Regions from separate parts of the Streptomyces sp. NPDC057702 genome, predicted to be linked through region 1. Evidence: riboswitches for the same ligand, from Rfam matches in the RefSeq annotation. Region 1 holds a riboswitch; the other holds the start of a gene.
The links. A riboswitch is a leader RNA that binds a small molecule or an ion and turns the genes downstream of it on or off. The one in region 1 is predicted to bind glycine.
Positions count from the first base shown of each region.

Region 1 (3,271 bases):
GGTCGACTCCAGCTCACCGCAGGGTTCGCCCGCGGTGACCTCGGTGCCGACCTCCGGGAGCTGGACGTAGACGACATCGCCGAGCGCGCCTGCCGCGTGCTCGGTGATGCCGACCGTCGACACGCCGTCCGCGGCGGCCGACAGCCACTCGTGCTCCTTGCTGTAGCGAAGCTGCTGGGGGTTGCTCATGTCCTGATTCTCCTGTACGCGAGGGCGTGGTCGTGCAAGGGGGCGGGGAAACGAAGGAACGGACACGGGGCGCCGGGGCGTGGGGCGGGGCCGACACGGCACGGCGGGCCGGGTCCGGTCGCGGTGCTGGCTAGCGCTCGCGCTTGTAGAAGGGGAGCGCGACGACCTCGTACGGCTCGTGCGTGCCACGGATGTCCACGGCCACGCCCTCGGTACCGGGGGCGGCGTGCTCGGCGTCCACGTAGGCGATGGCGATCGGCTTGCCCAGGGTGGGCGAGGGGGCGCCGGAGGTGACCTCGCCGATGACGGTGCCGTCGGCGGCCACGACCGGGAACCCGGCCCTCGGCACCCGACGGCCGGTGGCGATCAGGCCGACCAGCTTGCGCGGCGGGGCCTCGGCGGCCCGCTTGGCCGCGCCCTCCAACGGCTCGCGGCCGACGAAGCGGCCCCCGTTGGTCGTCTTCTCGAACTTCACCACGCGGCCCAGGCCGGCGTCGAAGGGCGTGGTGGCGGTGGTCAGCTCGTTCCCGTACAGCGGCATGCCCGCCTCCAGGCGCAGCGTGTCGCGGCAGGAGAGCCCGCACGGGATGAGGCCGACGCCCGCGCCGGCCTCGGTCAGCGCCTGCCACAGGGCCACCGCGTCGCCCGGGGCGACGAACAGCTCGAAGCCGTCCTCGCCGGTGTACCCGGTGCGGGCGATCAGCGCGTCCACGCCGGCCACGGTGCCGGGCAGGCCCGCGTAGTACTTGAGCCCGTCCAGGTCGGCGTCGGTCAGCGACCTGAGGATGCCGGGGGACTCGGGGCCCTGGACGGCCAGCAGGGCGTAGTGGTCGCGGTCGTCGCGCACCTGGGCGTCGAAGCCGGCCGCGCGCTCGGTGAGCGCGTCGAGCACGGTCTGCGCGTTGGCGGCGTTCGCGACCACCAGGTACGTCTGCTCCGCCAGCCGGTAGACGATCAGGTCGTCCAGGATGCCGCCGTCGGCGTCGCAGATCATGGTGTAGCGGGCGCGCCCGACGGCCACCGACGACAGGTTGCCGACCAGGGCGAAGTCCAGCACCTCGGCGGCCTGCGGGCCGGTCACGGCGATCTCGCCCATGTGGGAGAGGTCGAACAGGCCGGCACGGGTACGGACGGCGTTGTGCTCCTCGCGCTCGCTCCCGTAGCGCAGCGGCATGTCCCAGCCTGCGAAGTCGGTCATGGTGGCGCCGAGCGCGCGATGGGTCGCGTCAAGGGCGGTACGGCGCGGAGAATCGGGCAGGCTGCTCATCGGTGCGGGCTCCCAAAGGTGGGCAGGGGCTGGCGAAGACATCCTCCCCATCTGTCATCGGAACCTGAGAGGTTCGCCTTGACCCCTTGAAGCGGGGCCTGGCTTGCACCTTGGGTGGAGCCGTGCGAAACGGCTCGCTTTTCAGATCTGCCTCGTCCACGCGGTATCGGGGCCTGAGAGATTCAAGGGAGGACTTGCTCCTTCGGCGCCCCGGGGCGGGTGATCGCGTAGATCACCGCTGGTCCGGGAACTCTCCCGCATGGATTCGAGCGGCCGGTATGCAGTTGCGCGCACATCATGACACGGACAGGCGAGCGATGGACCCCCGGTCCGGCACCCAATTGTCGGTGGGGCGCATTACCTTTTCTTTACACTCGGTGGACGCGAACCGTGGTGACCGCCGCCGTAGCGCTCGGGGAGGACGATCACGTTGCAGGGTCAGGGCATGCAGACGGGACCGCAGGTCCCCGCACCACCCCCACCGCCGCGCCGACGTGCCCGGCCGCCGGGGGAGTCGGTGCAACCGGGCCGTGGCCCCCGGGTGCGCGACCTGCGCGCGGGCGGCAGAGCCTGCGCCCCGGCGCCGGAGCGGCCCCGGGGCCGGGCGGGCACGCCGCCCACCGGCTTAGCCGACCAGCCCGCCGGCCGGCGGCGCACGGGCGAACCGCCCGGTGAGGAGCCGGCCAGTCGTCCGCGCCCCCCGACTCCCGAGGTCGAGGCCGGCTCGGTGGCCGTCGGTCCTCCCGGCCAGACGGCGGGCGGCGGCCCGGAGGCGGCGGCCGTCGGCGTCCCCGTGGCCCGCCAGGACGCCCCCCGCGCCGGGTCGCCGGAGCCCGGGGCCGTCGCCGGGGTGCGGGAGCTGCGGTACGCCGCCGGGGACCTGCTGGTCGTCTCCGGCCTGCCGGGCAGCGGCAAGAGCACCCTGATCCGGCGTGTGGTGCCCGGCCGCGACGGGCGGGGCCGGGCGGTGTGGCGGGTGGACTCGCAGGACGCCCGGGACCGCTGGGAGCGGCGCGTCCCGCCGTGGCTGGCCTACCCCCTCTACCGCCCGCTGGTACGCCTGGCGCACTACGCGGGACTGCGCCGGGCCGTGCGCTCCGGCGACAGCGTCGTCGTCCACGACTGCGGAACGATGCCCTGGGTGCGCCGCTGGCTGGCCCGCAGCGCGCGGCGGAGCGGCGTCTCGCTCCACCTGGTGCTGCTCGACGTGCCACCGCACACGGCCCTGGCCGGTCAGGCCGCGCGGGGCCGCGGCGTCACCCCCTACGCCTTCGGCCGCCACCGGGCCGCCGTCGCCCGGCTGCGCGCGGCGGCGCTCGCGGGCGCCCCGCCGGCCGGCTGCGCCTCGGCGGTCCTGCTCGACCGGGCGGCGGCCGGGGACCTGGGCGACATCACCTTCGGATAGAGCGCCCCCCGCCGCGCCCCGCTCACCCCGCCCCGCCCACTCCGCCGGCGGGCGGGCGCGCGGCGGGGGCGGACGGGCAGCGAGCCGGCGGAACGCGGGGGAGCGGCAGGGGCGGAGGCGACGGGGCAAGAAAAGGGGGAGAGCGGCGGGGGGACAAGGAGAGAGGGGAAAGGGGGGAGCGCTCCGTGAGGGACGCGTGGGGTGTTGGGGGCATCGGTCGCCGTGCCGCGAACGCGCCCGCCCCGGCCGTGTCCGCTGTCCGGAGGGCGAGGGGATCGGCGACCCCCGGGAGCGGGGAGGGGTGCAGCCGTTAGGGTGCGTAGGCAGGCTGGACGAGACGGCGGTTGGACGAGATGAGCATCCCTGAGCGACACGAAACCTCCCCTGCTGTCGGTGGATTCCCGGGCAAC
Region 1 covers NZ_JBHVJC010000004.1:260,761-264,031, reverse strand. The annotation lists gene gcvH (glycine cleavage system protein GcvH) at 1-189, opposite strand, end outside; gene gcvT (glycine cleavage system aminomethyltransferase GcvT) at 320-1,456, opposite strand; glycine riboswitch at 1,608-1,724, opposite strand; gene ACFVFR_RS04570 (AAA family ATPase) at 2,184-2,861, shown strand; gene ACFVFR_RS04565 (enhanced serine sensitivity protein SseB) at 3,215-3,271, shown strand, end outside.

Region 2 (3,271 bases), on a different contig from region 1:
GTGCGGGCCATTCCCGGCGTGGGTCCCGCGACGGCCGAGGCGCTGCGGCGCGCGGGCATCCACACCGTGGCCGAGTCGACCGAGGCGGGCGAGGCGGAGCTGGTCAGGCTGCTCGGCAAGGCGCACGGCGCCTCACTGTTCGCCCTGGCCAGCGGTCGGGACGACCGCCCGGTCGTCGCCGATCAGGAGACCAAGTCGGTGTCGGTGGAGGACACCTTCGACGAGGACCTGACGGATCGCGCGCGGGTGCAGTACGAGGTGGCCCGGCTCGCGGAGCGGTGCGTCGAGCGGCTGCGCGGGGCCGGCAGGTCGGGGCGTACGGTCGTGGTGAAGGTGCGGCGGTACGACTTCTCGACGCTCACCCGATCCGAGACCCTGCGCGGGCCCACGGACGACCCCGCGGTGGTGCGGGAGGCGGCTCGGCGGTTGATCGACGGCGTGGAGACCAGCGAGGGCGTGCGGCTCCTGGGCGTCGGCGTCACGGGCCTGGCCGACTACACGCAGGAGGACCTGTTCGCGCAGGCGGCCACGGAGCGTGAGGCGCTGGACGGGGCGCGACAGGCCCAGCGGGAGGCGGCGGGTCCTGAGAGCCCGGAGGCCGCGGACAGGCCGGAGAGCGCCCCACAGGACCCCGTACCGGAGCCGTCAGCTCCCGAGCCGCCCCGACGTTGGATGCCGGGGCTCGATGTGGTGCACACGGAGTACGGCGCCGGCTGGATTCAGGGCAGCGGGGTCGGTCGGGTGACCGTGCGGTTCGAGCAGCCGTGGTCGCGGCCGGGTCGGGTGCGCACGTTCGCCGTGGACGACCCGGCGCTGGTGCCCGCCGAGCCGCTGCCGCTGATCCGCCCGGAGATACCCACCGCCGTGCCGTCGCCGGGAGTCCCGGTCGTACACGTCGACACCCGCGGCCACCCGGTGGCCGGCACCCGGGCGTCAGCTTTCGGGGGCTGAGGCGTCGGGTCCCTGTCCCTCGCCGGAGCCGGCGATGTGTCCGAATCCGGTGTCCGGCGGAACGCTGTGGTCACCGCGTCGCGAGGTGTCGAGCCCGTAGTGCCGGTAGAGCTGGACCTCCTGCTCGGGCGAGAGGTGCCGGCCGACACCGAGGTCGGGGGCTCCCCTGATCAGAGCGCGATCGAAGGGGATGCGAAGTACCTCGTCGACCACCTCGCTCGGCTCCAGCGGGACGAACACGTCCCGGCCGAAGAGGCCGGTGCGCACGGCCGCCCACTCGGGTTCGCCCGTCGCGTCGTCGAGGTAGACCTCGTCCACCGTGCCGATCTTCGTGCCGTGGCGGTCGAGCGCCTTGCGGCCTATCAAGTGCCGAGGGTCGGTGTCGATCCGCACCGTCCATCACCTCCGTAAACGTGATTCCTGCCCCCTAGACACCTACGTAAGGCCAGATCAAGCCGACCGGCCACTTGAGGGTTCAGCTCAGAGCCCCGCTGGTAGGCTGGTGAACGGCTGTCGACCCCGTGCGGGAGAGCTCTCCGTCGCAAGCTGGCGGGGGCGCCGAAGGAGCAAATCCTCCCCGGAAACTCTCAGGCACACGTACCGTACGGACGAGGTCACTCTGGAAAGCAGGGCGGGTCACGGCCGGCGTCATGCCGTAACCCCTCCTCACCGACGGTGCAAGCCGGATCGCTACGCGGACCGGTGAAGCTCTCAGGTTGAGATGACAGAGGGGGAGGCCGTATGGGTACCAGCGCCTTGGTGCCCCCGAAGGTCGCATGACCAGGAGGCCTCCGCAGATGACCGCACACCGCATCTCCCTGACCGAGTTGGAGCGCGGCACGCCCTTCGACGAGCGTCACATCGGGCCTGACCGTGAGGCGCAGGCCAAGATGCTCGCCCAGATCGGTTTCGGCTCGCTGGACGATCTCACCGCCGCGGCCGTGCCCGACGTGATCAAGAGCGCCGAGGCGCTGCGTCTGCCCGACGCCAGGACCGAGGCCGAGGTGCTCGCCGAGCTGCGTGGGCTCGCCGACCGCAACGAGGTCGTCACGCCCATGATCGGCCTCGGCTACCACGGCACGTTCACACCGCCGGTGATCCTGCGCAACGTGATGGAGAACCCGGCCTGGTACACGGCGTACACGCCCTACCAGCCCGAGATCTCCCAGGGGCGTCTCGAGGCGCTGATCAACTTCCAGACCGTCGTCTCGGACCTGACCGGGCTGCCCACCGCCAGCTCCTCCCTCCTGGACGAGGGCACCGCCGCCGCGGAGGCCATGGCGCTCTCGCGGCGGGTCGGCAAGGTCAAGCAGGGCGTCTTCCTCGTCGACGCCGACTGCCTGCCGCAGACCATCGCCGTCATCCAGACCCGCGCCGAGCCCACGGGCGTGGAGGTCGTCGTCGCGGACCTGTCCGACGGCATTCCGGACGAGATCGCCGAGCGCGGCGTCTTCGGCCTGTTGCTCCAGTACCCGGGGGCCTCCGGCGCGCTGCACGACCCGCGTGCCGTCATCGAGCGGGCCCGCGAGCTCGGGGCGGTCGTCACCGTGGCCGCCGACCTGCTCGCCCTGACCGTGCTGACCTCGCCCAGCGAGCTCGGCGCCGACATCGCCGTCGGCAGCACCCAGCGCTTCGGCGTGCCGCTGGGCTTCGGCGGCCCGCACGCCGGGTTCATGGCCGTCAACGACAAGTTCGTCCGCAACCTGCCGGGTCGCTTGGTCGGCGTCTCCGTGGACGCGGACGGCGACAAGGCGTACCGGCTGGCACTCCAGACCCGCGAGCAGCACATCCGCCGCGAGAAGGCCACCAGCAACATCTGCACCGCTCAGGTCCTGCTCGCCGTGATGGCCGGGATGTACGCCGTCTACCACGGCCCCGACGGCCTGGCCGCCATCGCCCGACGTACCCACCGCTACGCCACGGTGCTCGCCGCGGGGCTGCGGACCGGCGGGGTCGAGCTGGTGCACGAGGCGTACTTCGACACGCTGACCGCGCGGGTGCCGGGCCGGGCCGCCGAGGTGGTGGCCGCCGCTCGCGAGGCCGGCATCAACCTGCGGCTCGTCGACGCCGACCAGGTCGGCATCGCGTGTGACGAGACCACGGGCCGGGCGCAGCTCACCGCCGTGTGGGGCGCGTTCGGCATCGACGCCGACGTGGACGCGCTGGACGCCACCGTCGTCGACGCGCTGCCCGAGTCGCTGGTGCGTACCAGCAACTACCTCACCCACCCGGTCTTCCACCAGCACCGTTCCGAGACCGCGATGCTGCGCTACCTGCGCAAGCTCGCCGATCGGGACTACGCGCTGGACCGCGGCATGAT
Region 2 covers NZ_JBHVJC010000008.1:9,582-12,852, forward strand. The annotation lists gene ACFVFR_RS07800 (DNA polymerase IV) at 1-951, shown strand, start outside; gene ACFVFR_RS07805 (PRC-barrel domain-containing protein) at 934-1,344, opposite strand; glycine riboswitch at 1,466-1,564, shown strand; gene gcvP (aminomethyl-transferring glycine dehydrogenase) at 1,749-3,271, shown strand, end outside.
Region 2: it holds a riboswitch for glycine, as region 1 does, so the genes downstream of both, gcvP (aminomethyl-transferring glycine dehydrogenase) here and gcvT (glycine cleavage system aminomethyltransferase GcvT) in region 1, are expected to answer to the same signal.